3 regions of the Virgibacillus kimchii genome follow, and region 2 is predicted to be linked to each of the others. Evidence: riboswitches for the same ligand, from Rfam matches in the RefSeq annotation. Region 2 holds a riboswitch; each other region holds the start of a gene.
The links. Region 2 has a riboswitch for S-adenosylmethionine ahead of ACZ42C_RS16810 (OsmC family protein). Riboswitches for the same ligand answer to the same signal wherever they lie in the genome.

Region 1 (4,232 bases), 830 kb from region 2:
AATAAAAAATGTCATGGATTGTGACCAGAAATCACGGGTCCAACGCAACATTTCGACTAAAGTTCCTTCATAGCCCAACTTGTTTTTCATTAACAGGGTTAGGCAGAAAGTAATCATAGCTATTAGTATTTGATTGTATACAGCGTTTTCACTCTTTCCATACAGTTTTTTGATAACCAGATGTTGCTTTATCCATTTGAAAAACAATTCAATTTGCCAGCGATGCCGGTAAATATCACTGATTTCCTGTGCACCGACGGTTGCATCGTTACACACAATTCGGATCTGGTTCCCTTCGCTGTCTACAGTTTCTATTAACTGCAGCGGATTCTTCATGTTTCCAATCTTCACGATCGCATGCCTGGAGATTGAAGAATCCTCATCTACCGGCAATTCCTCGATGACATTTACAACAGTATTCGATTTAATTCTTGTGGCAAACCGGATACCTTTTTCACAATAATAATCAAACTTAGCAAAGTTGAAATAACCTCGATCGAAGACATGAAGGACCCCTTTATCCGGCACAATTAATGAATCCAACTGAGTTTCATCAGCAGGTCTTGCAGGGGTAAGTATCATATCATTTGGATAAGAGATATCATCACAAAAGACGATGGAAGTATGCATCTTCACTCCCGCTTTTGTCTCCCGAAAATCTGCCCATTCATATTGGCTGAGACACATGGAAATGGTCGATGAATCAATCAGATGAAGCTTTCCAAGTGATTTGTCTGTCATTGTTGGGCCAAGTATTTGGTGCAGCTTTTGAATTAAATGATGCAGGATCGCCTGAAAAATCTCGGGTGGAATATCTCCATTTTTTCGAGAGAGTTGTGATTTACTAATGCTCTCTATACCAACAAGTCTTTGCACCGTTTTCTTTCGTTTAATCGTATCACTTATCCGCTTCAGACTATCTAAGTTTTTTAACTGGGCATAGATAAAAGCATTCGTAAACGTAAGTACATCAAGCTTTTTGACGTATTTGTCAACTTCGGCATGATCAATCATTTTTTGTATTACCTTTGAATCTAATGGATGAATGTATTCCTTGAATACAGTTTTTATGGTATTATTGTCCATGGTTTCTCCTTATAGTTAGGGATTTGGACAGGACTACCATACCCTAATTATAAGGTTTTTTTAATGGATTTTAAAGTGAAAAGATCTAATATTACCAACTTTCAAATAAAATATTTTACTTGATTTTTTAATATTATTTTCCTGCAACGCTAGTGGAATTGGATAAAGTCTTTCACATGTGGATGGTCCGGGTTAAAAGAAATTCTTCCATTCACACGTACATCATATCTCTCAGTTTCCTCTCCGTTAAATTGAAATCCTTGCTCCGGTACGTAACCCTCTACACCGTTTAAATGTTCCAGGAAATCCGTGTGCCAAAATCTGCGCCGGATTTCCCCATCTGTTACAGCCTCGAGTCCGACTTCAATTTGTTTATTTATGATCTTTTTTATTTCTTCTGTTTCAATTTCGCGGAGTTTTTCCGCAGAAATGCTGCCTTTCTGATAATCCTTTCTAGCCTGGTGAATTCTTCCCGGTCTTAATAAACTGCCTACATGGTCTGCTCTGAATGGAGCTTTTACTATTGTTTTTGTCATATTATTTTTCTCTCCCTGATCTTATTTTTTTTAAGCATCCTATCAATATAAATGCTTATGGCAAAATAGCAAAAGAACGCACCGGAAATCCTGTTGCTTTTTCCGGTTTTGGGCTAATGTTAAAGATTACCTCGCCTTTTGCTGGAAGCTGATCCAGGTTAGTCAGTAATTCAACCTGGAATGTATCCTGTTCCAGGACATAGTATTCACCGATGAGTGATCCATTCTTACGTAAATCAACAGCTGCATCCGTATCAAAGGTTTCATGTCCAACCGCATTGATGTTCCTTTCCTCAAATAGAAATTTCAATGCATCTATTCCCCAGCCGGGCGTGTGACTGTTTCCTTCTTTGTCATTATTTTCAAATGCTTTTTTGTCCGGCCAGCGTTTATGCCAATCTGTCCGTAATGCCACAAAAGTTCCTGCTTCTATTTGTCCATGCTCTTTTTCAAATTCCAAAATGTCATTCTTCGTTAGAATAAAATCATTATTTTCTGCTGCTTCTTTCGATTTGTCAATTACGACAAGCGGGAGAACAACTTCCTTTAAGTTCAGTTCTTCCAGAAACCGTTGATCACGAACAAAATGGATCGGCGCATCAATATGTGTGCCATACTGCCCTGGAAAGTTAAACCGCTGTGCAAAAAAACCGTCATCATGCGTAAAAAGCGTATTGAATTCTGCATCTTCAAAAGCCGGGAAATGTGGGGAATCCGGCCCGAATGTATGTGTAAGATCAACCCATTCTTTCTCTTTCAATAATTCAATTGCCTTCCATAATTCGTTTTCTGTTTTTACCGTTGTCATAAAGATCACCTCATCAATGTATTTTAAGAGGGCCGCAAGCTCAGTAAAAGAAATCATCCCTTTCCTTCTGCAGTCAGGAAAGAGCGAAGAACATAAAAAACCCTCTTCTTTTGCCATAGACAAGAAGAGGGTTGAATACACAAATTAAGGTATCTTCTCTTCTTATCTTCTAGCATAAAGCTACTGGAATTGGCACAGTACTCGTGAAAGTCCGTTGCCGAGGCTTCAAAGGGCCAGTCCCTCCACCTCTCTGGATAAGAATTGTACTCCGGAGTATTAAGTTATTGAATACTATCATATACTTTGGAAAATTAATTGTCAACGGAAATTTTCCAAACCTTACATTCCAAAAGTTTTTTCATGAGATTATGTAACAATCTACTGTAAGTATAAGGTTATTATTCTATAACGGTTAAAATTCCGATATAAGTTGATTTGTGTTCAAACAATTATTCACGTTATTCCCCCAACTAAACGAATAACATGGTGAAATATAATTAGCAACTACATAGGTATTGTGGCGGTTGGTCATCGTTCCTTGTCCCTTAAGCCACGTGATAGCTTAGGGAAGGGGGGTAGGATGACGACATATGAAGTGCTTAGTTGCACTTATGCAGATAAGGAAGGTAATACTTCATTATCTGTAAAAGAAGTAACCGCTCCCTCACCAGGCCAGCGATTACTTCTTTTAGTTAGATAACATGTTTTAACGGCCAGCTGCACTTAATGCAGTTTGTAGTTGCCTAGAACCGGGTAGTTCACGCTACTCGTTTCCTTACTCTAAGTATATTATAAAATTAATTTCATTATTTTCATCACGGTGGAAAGTACGATGAATGGTGGTTTTAAGAAAGTTTAGTACAAGGTTGGCGTGTTGCTCGGAAGACTATTAAGCGAACTGTGGGGAATTAGACCGTTATACATTTTGTTTGGAACGATTATTTGTACAGTATCTTTATTGGGATTGGTACTCCCATACTTCAGATTTATCGATGCGCCAGCTGAAAGAACAATGACATCCTAATCACGAAATAATTATGTATAATAAGCCTGCCAAGGAGGAAGTATAAACCTGTGATAAGCAGAAAGGTGACACAAAATATGAATTTGATTAGGAGGTTTACCATGGGAATTTTAAGTGGAAACCCAACAGATGAACCAATGCATTATGGTGGTATACAGTATCTGGTCATCTTTATTGACAACAGAGGCAGCTATTGCGGGCCACCAGACGTTATATAACCACGCTGGTGACGAGGACCTGAAGAGATTGATACAAGAAACAATCCAGCAGTACAGGCAGCATGTTAATGAAATCAAAACGCTGCTGCAGGAAAATGGTGTGGGCTTGCCTCCAACACCACCCGAGCGTCCGCAAGCCAAATTGGAAGATATTCCTGATGGTGCACGTTTTATGGATCAGGAAATTGCTGCAACCATATCTGCTGAAATAGCAGCGGGGTTGGTCGCATGCAGTACAATAATGGGGCAGTCCATTCGCGAAGATGTAGGAATGATGTTTGGTCAATTTCATACGCAAAAGGCTGCATTAGGAACAAAGTTTCTTCAGCTTAACAAGGAAAAAGGATGGATGATACCGCCTCCGCTTCATCATCATAAAACCGAAGAGAGTTAAGGCAGCGAGAGCGGACTTTAGGGTCTGCTCTTTTATTTTCATTAGCATACAACCCATGACATTTGTCATATACCTCCCTTGACATTTATGTCTTCCAACCCTCTTGATTTTCGCCTAATATAGATTCCAAAGAGAAAGTCTTATTAGGAGGAAAACATGAGTAGAA
Region 2 (4,232 bases):
AAATGCAATCGGTCTTGGAATAATGGTACCGGTTAACAGTTTATAATTCTCTCTTGCTGTTTTTACTTTGGGGTCAATCGTGATCATAAAATCCTTCCTATTCATCAAGGTTCTTAACTTCTACAGGGATCAGTGTTTTTTCAAGGCGACCGCGGTATTGTTCGTATTGCTCCGGCAGCTTTAGTTGAGTCCCCATCGTTTCGGAAGATTCATCGTGAGCAAACCCGGGAGGATCTGTGGCAATTTCAAATAAAATTTCTCCATGCTCTCTGAAATAAATAGCATTAAAATAATTTCTGTCTTTTACCGGTGTTACCATATAGCCATTTTGCTGTACAAGTTTTTTCCAACCCAATTGATCTTCATCATCTTCTGCACGCCAGGCAATATGGTGAACCATGCCAACACCCATTTGTCCGCGCCCGTTTGCAGTTATTTTTACATCAATGATATTTCCGATATCTCCGTAGGCTTGAAAACGAACGAATTCATCTTCCTCACCAACTTTTTCAAGCCCCATCACATCTTCCAGCAGCGCTGCTGTTTTAGCCGGTTGGGAGGAATATAAAATGGCGCCTGCAAAACCTTTGATTGCTACATCAGGGGTGACTTCACCAATTGTCCAAGTGTTTTGTTCTCCTTGTTCCCGTTCCACGAGCTCCAGTTTCAGCCCGTGCGGGTCAGTGAAAGTGACATAAGTTTCTCCAAAGCGCTCCTGTGCATTATAGTCAATATCGAATTTTTCCAGTCTCTTTTTCCAGAAGGAGAGTGACCCGGCTGGAACCGCATAGGAGGTAACGCCGACCTGGCCATCCCCAATTTTTCCTTTCTGAGCATCTGCCCAAGGGAAAAAGGTAATAATGGTACCGGGTTTCCCGCCTTCATTCCCAAAATAGAAGTGATAGGTGCCCGGGTCATCAAAGTTGACTGTTTTTTTTACCATTCTCAGGCCCAATACACCTGCATAAAAATCCACGTTTTCCTGTGGGTGACCGACAATTGCGGTAATATGGTGGATCCCTGCTGTTTTCTTCATGATGATTTATCTCCTCTTTTTCCAACTTTTTTGAGCACATCAATCACCGTTTGTTTATCTTCTTCGGAAACGTCTGCAAACAACTCCTCAATTACCTGTTGGTGCTTGGGGAAAATTTCATCCATCAGCTTTGTGCCATCCTCTGTAATGTCGATGTAGACGACACGGCGGTCATCCTTACAGTGTCTGCGTTTGACATAGCCTTTCTTTTCAAGCTTGTCAATGACATAGGTAATGGATCCGGTGTTAATGAGAACGGCATTTGATATTTCCCGTACAGTCTGGCTGCCTTTATGGTACAATGCTTCCAGTACCATAAAATCCGAGCTTTTCATTCCGTGGCTGCTAATATCTTTTTTAATGATTTCCTCAAGAGTTTTTGTGGATTTCATGAGGACGACAAATATTTTTAGTGATAAATTTTCTTTTTCCAATTATATTCACCTCAAATATATTTAATCTTAATTAATGTATTTTGAATTAAATACAATGATAAACTACTATAGTAAAGTTGTCAATGACTTCGATTCTTTATGTTTAAAAATTTTTCCTAATATACAGAAGCCTATCACTGTCATTGTATTTTCAACTGAATTAGAGGTTTAGAGTATTTGGCAAAGCCATCATTTTATTCATACTTTCGTTATAAACATAGTTGACATTAAAAAGGTTCCCATGTAATATGGTAAACAAATTTAATAGATTCTTATCAAGAGCGGTGGAGGAATCTGGTCCGATGAGCCCGCAGCAACCATTCACAGGTAAAACCATGTGAAACGGTGCTAATTCCAGCAGACAATCGTCTGAAAGATAAGAAGGGCACGTTTTTCTATAAGCCGAATTTCCAACCCCCTTTTATCTTTTGGATAAAAGGGGGTTTTTGCGTGCGGATAAAATCAAGTGCTAACTAAATGAACAAATCTATGAAAGGAAAAAAGGAGGAAAGTGATGAAACAGACAGAAAGCAGACAAAACCAAAATCACAGGACCATTCGAGCGTCTTCTAACAGAATTGGAAAATTTGCCAATGAAAATAATATAAGAGATTTTAGTTTTACGGTAGATGAACCGGAAAAATTAGGCGGGACAAACAAAGCTCCAACTCCAATGGAGTATATATTGGGATCATTTAATGGATGTATATTAATAGTCATTGAAATGATAGCTGAAGAGATCGGTTTTTCTTTCGATAACATTTCTGCTGAAACGGAGGGAATACTTGACCGACGTGGAATAGCAGGCACTGCAGACGTGAGCCCGCACTACCATCAAGTGAAGAATGTGGTTTTCTTTGAAACAGAAGAAAGTACCGAATCCATTGCAAAACTAAAGAGTCTGGTTAAACAAAGGTGTCCTGCCTACAATCTGTTCCGGGATACAGGTATTGAGATTAAACTTGATTGGAAAAAGGTTTAAATAACTGCAGGTATTATTGGAGGGGGAAAATAATGACTTCATATGGCGTTTGGATGATTTCTTTTGCGCTTATTTATACATTCTTACTGATTATTGCCGGTAATGTGGCGAAAAGGAAGGCATCTAATGGGGAGAACTTCTTTATTGGGGGACGGAATTTCAGATGGTGGACGGTGGCCTTTTGTATTACCGGACTGTTTTCCGGGTCAACCTACATATCGATTGTTGAACTATCTTATCTGACAGGGGTTTCTGCCATCTGGTATGGTGTAGCAGAAACTGTACAGGTACTGATCATTGCTTTTCTTATGATTAAGCCTTTTCGTAATAAAATGATGGTAACAGTTTCCGGGCTGATCGGGGATAAATTCGGCAGGCGCGCTAAAGCGATATCCGGTGCAATTACAGCATTTGCATTTCCAATGTGGTCTGTTGCCACTGCAATTGCATTTGCTTCCGCATTGAATGTGTTTACGGATATTTCACTAAGTTATTCAGTTGCTTTTACTGCCATACTATTGTTCATTTATCTGCAGGCAGGGGGGATGTGGTCGGTTGCCTTTACGCAATCCATGAATACGATCATGTTTTTGCTCATGTTTATAGTTGGTATGATCGCCTTTTTTATCAACCCCGGCATTGCAGGTTTACAGCAATTAGCGATCGATCGGCCGGAAATGTTTCAGCTTGGCGGTGCCGGCCTTCAAGTGATTGTCGCTTGGTTTGGAACATTTTTGGTGAATGTCATTTTGGCTCAGGCAGCTTTCCAGATGGCCTTATCCTGTAAAACACCTGAAGAGGGTAAAAAAGGAATGATCGGTGCTGTTTTCATGGGAATACCTTTTATTATCTGCGGTGTATTATTCGGTTTAGCTGCAGCTATTGTTGTTCCGGATGGAAATTTAGGATTAATCGCGTTGCCGCAGTATTTGATGGAAGTATTGCCTGCACCGCTGGTTGGTCTGTTTTTCTTAGGTGTTTGGGCCTGTGCACTCGGCTGGGGCGGGCCGTGTCAATTTTCCGGGGCGACAAGTCTTGGTAAAGATGTTGGTAGTGCAGTATTTCCAAGCGCAAGCAACCAGCAATTGATCAAGTATACAAAATGGTCGCTGCTTCTTTTAACCGGGTTGATGATCGTATTTGGATTGCTCCGGACAGAGCAATCCGCCTGGTGGAATGTGCTGGCATGGACAGTCAGAAATTCTGCTACCTTTGCTCCTGTTGTTGCAGCGATATTTTGGCCGGTGGTAACCAGGAGTGCGGTAGTTAGCTCGCTGCTCACCGGTTTTGCGTCAGGATTAATCTGGTACCATTTAGGCGGGTGGCATCCAACCTCCTTTTTCCTGGATATACATCCGGTTTGGATTGGTATGTCCACCAATATTGCCACGATTCTTATCGTGACTTTAGTGACTTCTTATGGAAAATGGATGTTACAATTTGATACGAAATCTATGAAGGGAATGACATCTGCCCTGGCCAGTGTGATGCTGGTGGCAGTGCCAGTTGTATTCTTTGAAGTCCTGCATGAAGTTGGTTTGCTGGGGCTGTTTGGTTTTGCAGCTGTTCTCTCTTTATTTATTACAGGGATTATTTATATTAAACCGAAGAATATGCAGGTTCCACCTGTTGCAAAAGCAGTAAATGAATAATTAATTTTAGAAGAATACAAGCGTATTATTTTAATGCATATTAAGCCAGCAATTTCCATAACTGCTGGCTTAATATGTGCCTGATTCCGTTACGACCATTAATTTTTACGATTTTCCAGTTCTTTTTT
Region 3 (4,232 bases), 770 kb from region 2:
CAAAAGAAGTCACGAGGGAAAACTATGTAAATGATAAACTGACCATCCCCCTGCTTGATAAGGATCATATCCTACCGCAAATTCCCGCTCCCACGGATATCGATTATCACATTAAAAAGCCTGTATACGCAGCATTTCATAGCTGCTGCAACGATTTCTGGTGGTGCCTGCAAAACGTGGCCAAAGGATTGTGGCGGGATGAATTGCCATATGCAAAGCAAATGTTTGAATATGAAATCAGGTCAAGACTTGATGAAATGGTATCCTGGTGGATTGGAAATGAGCATGATTTTGATGTTTCATCAGGGAAAATGGGCAAGTATTTTAAACGGTATCTGCCCGAATCACATTGGAAAATGTATGTAAAAACCTACGCCAGCCACAATTACGAGTACTTTTGGAAATCTATTTTTATTACATGTGAGTTATTTAGAACCCTGGCAAAGGATCTCGCTGTTCAGTGGGGCTTTACCTATCCTGAAGAAGATGACAGTAACATGACGAAGTACCTTCAACAAGTCAGGCAATTACCACCTGATGCGGTGACAATCTTTTAACCAGACATTCCATCTATTTGTGCTTCCCGCATTATATAATATAAAAGACCGCTTATGAATCAGATTCATAGGCGGCCTTTTCATTTGGATCTGTTGCGGGTCAGTCCCATTCATAAGGCGTTTCCTGGTATACATAGTAATTCAGCCAATTGGAAAACAACAGATGTGTATGGGATCGCCACGTATTCAGCGGGCGTTTTTTTACATCATCATTGGGAAAATAGTGCTGTGGTACGGCAATGTCCACTCCTTTGGCTGTATCCCGCTGATATTCTTCTGCAAGCGTCTCAGCATCATATTCCAAATGGCCAGTCAACATAATATGTTTTTCATCCTTGGACATAATCATAAATACCCCTGCTTCCTCGGATGCCGACAGCACCGTAAGCTCAGGGTGGTTTTCCACTTCCTCCATCGACACCGAAGTATAGCGGGAATGCGGGGCCCGGTACGCTTCATCAAAGCCCCGGACGAGTTTTACCGTCGGATCGGTAACCTGATGATCAAAAACGCCAAAACATTTTTCCGGGAGGGCATACTTATCAATTCCATAATGATAATATAAAGCAGCCTGTGCTCCCCAGCAAATATGCATCACGGAAGTTACATTTTCTTTCGTCCATTCCATAATTTCCGTAAGCTCTTCCCAATAGTCCACTTCTTCAAATGTTAAATGCTCTATCGGTGCTCCGGTGATAATCATTCCGTCAAATCGCCGGTCTTTTATTTGGTCAAACGTCGAATAAAAAGTATCCAGATGTGACTTACTGGCGTTTTTTGATTCATGTGTAGCCATCCGAAGAAACGTCACATTTACCTGCAATGGCGTATTCCCCAGTACGCGCAGCAGCTGAAGTTCTGTTCTTTCTTTTTCCGGCATCAAATTCAGCAGGAGAATATTCAGTGCACGAATATCCTGGGTTCGTGCGCGTTCCTCATCCATGACAAATATTTTTTCCTGTTTCAGTTTTTCTGTTGCCGGCAATGCTTTCGGTATATTAATTGGCAATGTTGCTCTCTCCTTTATCATTGGTCATAAAAACAAAAAACCCCTTTTTGCTTTGATTGCCAAAAGGGAAGCCCGTTTTATCATTCAAAGCAAATGCTTTGTTGGTATTAGCACCTTACTGGACGTAGGTTGCTGTGACATCATTGAGCCAAGTCTCTCAGTCACTCTTAATAACTATTCAATTAGTAACAGTATATATGAAATCTCGCGAAATGGGAAGGGTAAATAAATTGTAATTATTTCTGAATAAAGATATAATTAAATCATCTTCATCATCTCTCTTCTTAAAATTACTTCCAGAAAAACTTCGATTTTTTTCTTTTCTTTTAAAAAACTCGCATTCGTTCGCCTTTTAGTGAATGTGTCAGCGTATCCATGAAAGTTTCAGCTAGCTCGAATCCACTTCTTAGATAAATACTTTCTTCACTTGCAACAATGCATCAGGATTATCGTGTTAAAATTAAATAATCAAGGAGTGATATTATGGCATCCATCATACAAGCAATCGCCTGTCCCCATTGCAACTGCTCTGCGACGGAGGATTTTTACTATAAAATGGGCGAGAAATTCATATGGTGTTTTCGATGTGGCTATTACTATGAAAAGATCCAGGATTATTACGACTCTGATAAAAATAAAATATATTATAAGGAAAATGAATACCAAGGGTATGGCATTTTTCGATTAGAAAAAGAAGATGAAGAATCACAGCAAATTATATTTCATGAGCCATTGAATGAAAAGGAAATCCATAGCTTTACACTGCAGATGCAGGAAGAAGGCGTGCTTCTGGAAAACAGCTATTTTGTTTTATTCGAAAACGGCGAATTTCAGTTTCTCGCCGGCAATCCGCCGGAAGATTTTTATTTGTCATTTGAAGATTATAAACAAAAACAGGAAGAAAACGGTAAAAATATTGTAACCATACTTCCTCTCTAAACGAGGAGAGAGATGATGAAGAAAGCAACTTGAATTTATCTTTTCAATCTGCGGTCAATCAATTATAATAATAGAAAAGGCGGTGAGCTCATGGAGGAACCAACGATGTTAAAACAAATTCTTGGTGCGTTAAAAGATCATTCAGAAAAGATGGATAAACAGTTCGAGCATTTGAATAACAGAATTGATGGTCTGGAATTAAGGATAGATAACCTGGAGTCAAGAATGGACAAACTGGAATCCAGAATGGATAATATGGAATTAAGAATGGAAACAGGCTTTGACCAACTTGGAAAAAAATTTGACGGCATGCGCGTGGAATTAACAGAAACCCGGGAAACGACAGACTTCGTATTAAGTAAAACCGCCCAACACGAGAAGAAACTCCATCAGTTTGAAAACCAGCACTATTAAGCCCCAGTATAATCAGGAACAGACCAAAACAATGCGGATATTTAGGCCTGTTCTTTTTTTATCATATACAGGAGAAACCTGAAGACATGTTGATGTTGAAGCTTTCTCTATATACCATGAAAAGATCGGAAAGCCACTTCCATAGGAATGGAGTCATAATTGGACATTGAAAAAATATAATAAGAAGCAGACAAGTTTCAGCTGGTGAAAAGACAGGGAATGAATAAAAATATACATGATGAAAAGGAGGAAAATCGTTATGCCAAGCGGAACATATCATGAAGAACTCCAATTACCTATTATGAGAGTATGGGATTTCGTTAGCGATATGAATAATTGGGCTCCTTTGGTTCCCGGTTATATTGACCATGAAATTATCAATGATAGAGAGTCCTATTGGGAATTTATGGGGGATATCGGAATTTTAAAACGGAAAATTAAGTTGCAGGTTACCATTACCAAATGGGAAAAACCCTCCAAAGTCACCTTTAATTTAGAAGGCAAAAATGAAAAATTTACAGGAAGCGGCTATTTTGAGGGGATTGCTTTGGACGAAGATAAAACACAAATGACCGGAAACCTGGATATTACAGCAACCGGCATGAAATCTCCAGTTATTAACCCTGTTCTGACGACATTTGTTCCAAAAACAGCTGAAGATCTAACCCAGGCGGTTGCCGAAAAAATCAGGGAAACAGAAAAAGAAAACATGGGATAACATACGCTATCCCATGTTTTTTTTACGCTCCCTGTCTAAACCCAAATAACCTCTTTTGAAACCCATGTTTTTTCCTTTTTTTGATTTCATATAAAGCTTATGCTCTTCCGCTCTTCTTCTCATGTTTCTCATATTGTCTTCAGCTATACTTCTGTAAATATCTTGATTCATCATATATCTAACCTTCCTTGTTTTAGTTTCTATGTATAGTTTACCCTGATTACTGTTTTTTCACTTCGGCACGAAGGTTGATTTTTCATACAAAAAATCCCCTGCTTTATCAGTAGGGGATTTTCCGTCTGAAGGCGGAGAAGGCGAAACAAGGATTTCATTCTTTCTGAAACAAAAAAGGGTAAAGAGATAATCCCCTTTGCCCTGTTTTTGTCAATTACCTTTCTTTATGGAGTGATTAATTTCTGTAATTCCAATGGCTCTATGTATTTCCCGTCCTTATAAGCCCTCATGTTGCCGCCGGAAATCTCGTCAATTAGCAATATTTGATCATTTGCATCCCTGCCGAATTCCAATTTTATGTCATACAACTCCACATCGTTTTCAGCAAGCGTTTCTTTCACAACGTCAGAGATTTTGACCG

Region 1: it holds a riboswitch for S-adenosylmethionine, as region 2 does, so the genes downstream of both, ACZ42C_RS12730 (cyclase family protein) here and ACZ42C_RS16810 (OsmC family protein) in region 2, are expected to answer to the same signal.
Region 3: it holds a riboswitch for S-adenosylmethionine, as region 2 does, so the genes downstream of both, metA (homoserine O-acetyltransferase MetA) here and ACZ42C_RS16810 (OsmC family protein) in region 2, are expected to answer to the same signal.

What each region holds. Positions count from the first base shown of each region.
Region 1 is NZ_AP043951.1:2,651,197-2,655,428, reverse strand. Features, by position in the region: gene ACZ42C_RS12740 (IS4 family transposase) at 1-1,086, opposite strand, end outside; partial or broken gene ACZ42C_RS12735 (5-methyltetrahydropteroyltriglutamate--homocysteine S-methyltransferase) at 1,242-1,622, opposite strand; gene ACZ42C_RS12730 (cyclase family protein) at 1,678-2,430, opposite strand; SAM riboswitch class I at 2,590-2,691, opposite strand; partial or broken gene ACZ42C_RS12725 (DUF3231 family protein) at 3,556-4,066, shown strand; partial or broken gene desA (Delta(5) desaturase DesA) at 4,223-4,232, shown strand, end outside.
Region 2 is NZ_AP043951.1:3,478,382-3,482,613, forward strand. Features, by position in the region: gene ACZ42C_RS16795 (flavin reductase family protein) at 1-87, opposite strand, end outside; gene ACZ42C_RS16800 (ring-cleaving dioxygenase) at 98-1,039, opposite strand; gene ACZ42C_RS16805 (MarR family winged helix-turn-helix transcriptional regulator) at 1,033-1,470, opposite strand; SAM riboswitch class I at 1,740-1,853, shown strand; gene ACZ42C_RS16810 (OsmC family protein) at 1,985-2,452, shown strand; gene ACZ42C_RS16815 (sodium:solute symporter family protein) at 2,485-4,104, shown strand; gene ACZ42C_RS16820 (Vga family ABC-F type ribosomal protection protein) at 4,203-4,232, opposite strand, start outside.
Region 3 is NZ_AP043951.1:2,710,873-2,715,104, forward strand. Features, by position in the region: gene ACZ42C_RS13030 (aminoglycoside 6-adenylyltransferase) at 1-557, shown strand, start outside; gene metA (homoserine O-acetyltransferase MetA) at 658-1,566, opposite strand; SAM riboswitch class I at 1,641-1,743, opposite strand; gene ACZ42C_RS13040 (hypothetical protein) at 2,050-2,505, shown strand; gene ACZ42C_RS13045 (hypothetical protein) at 2,611-2,919, shown strand; gene ACZ42C_RS13050 (CoxG family protein) at 3,179-3,637, shown strand; gene ACZ42C_RS13055 (hypothetical protein) at 3,644-3,811, opposite strand; gene ACZ42C_RS13060 (phosphoribosylaminoimidazolesuccinocarboxamide synthase) at 4,036-4,232, opposite strand, start outside.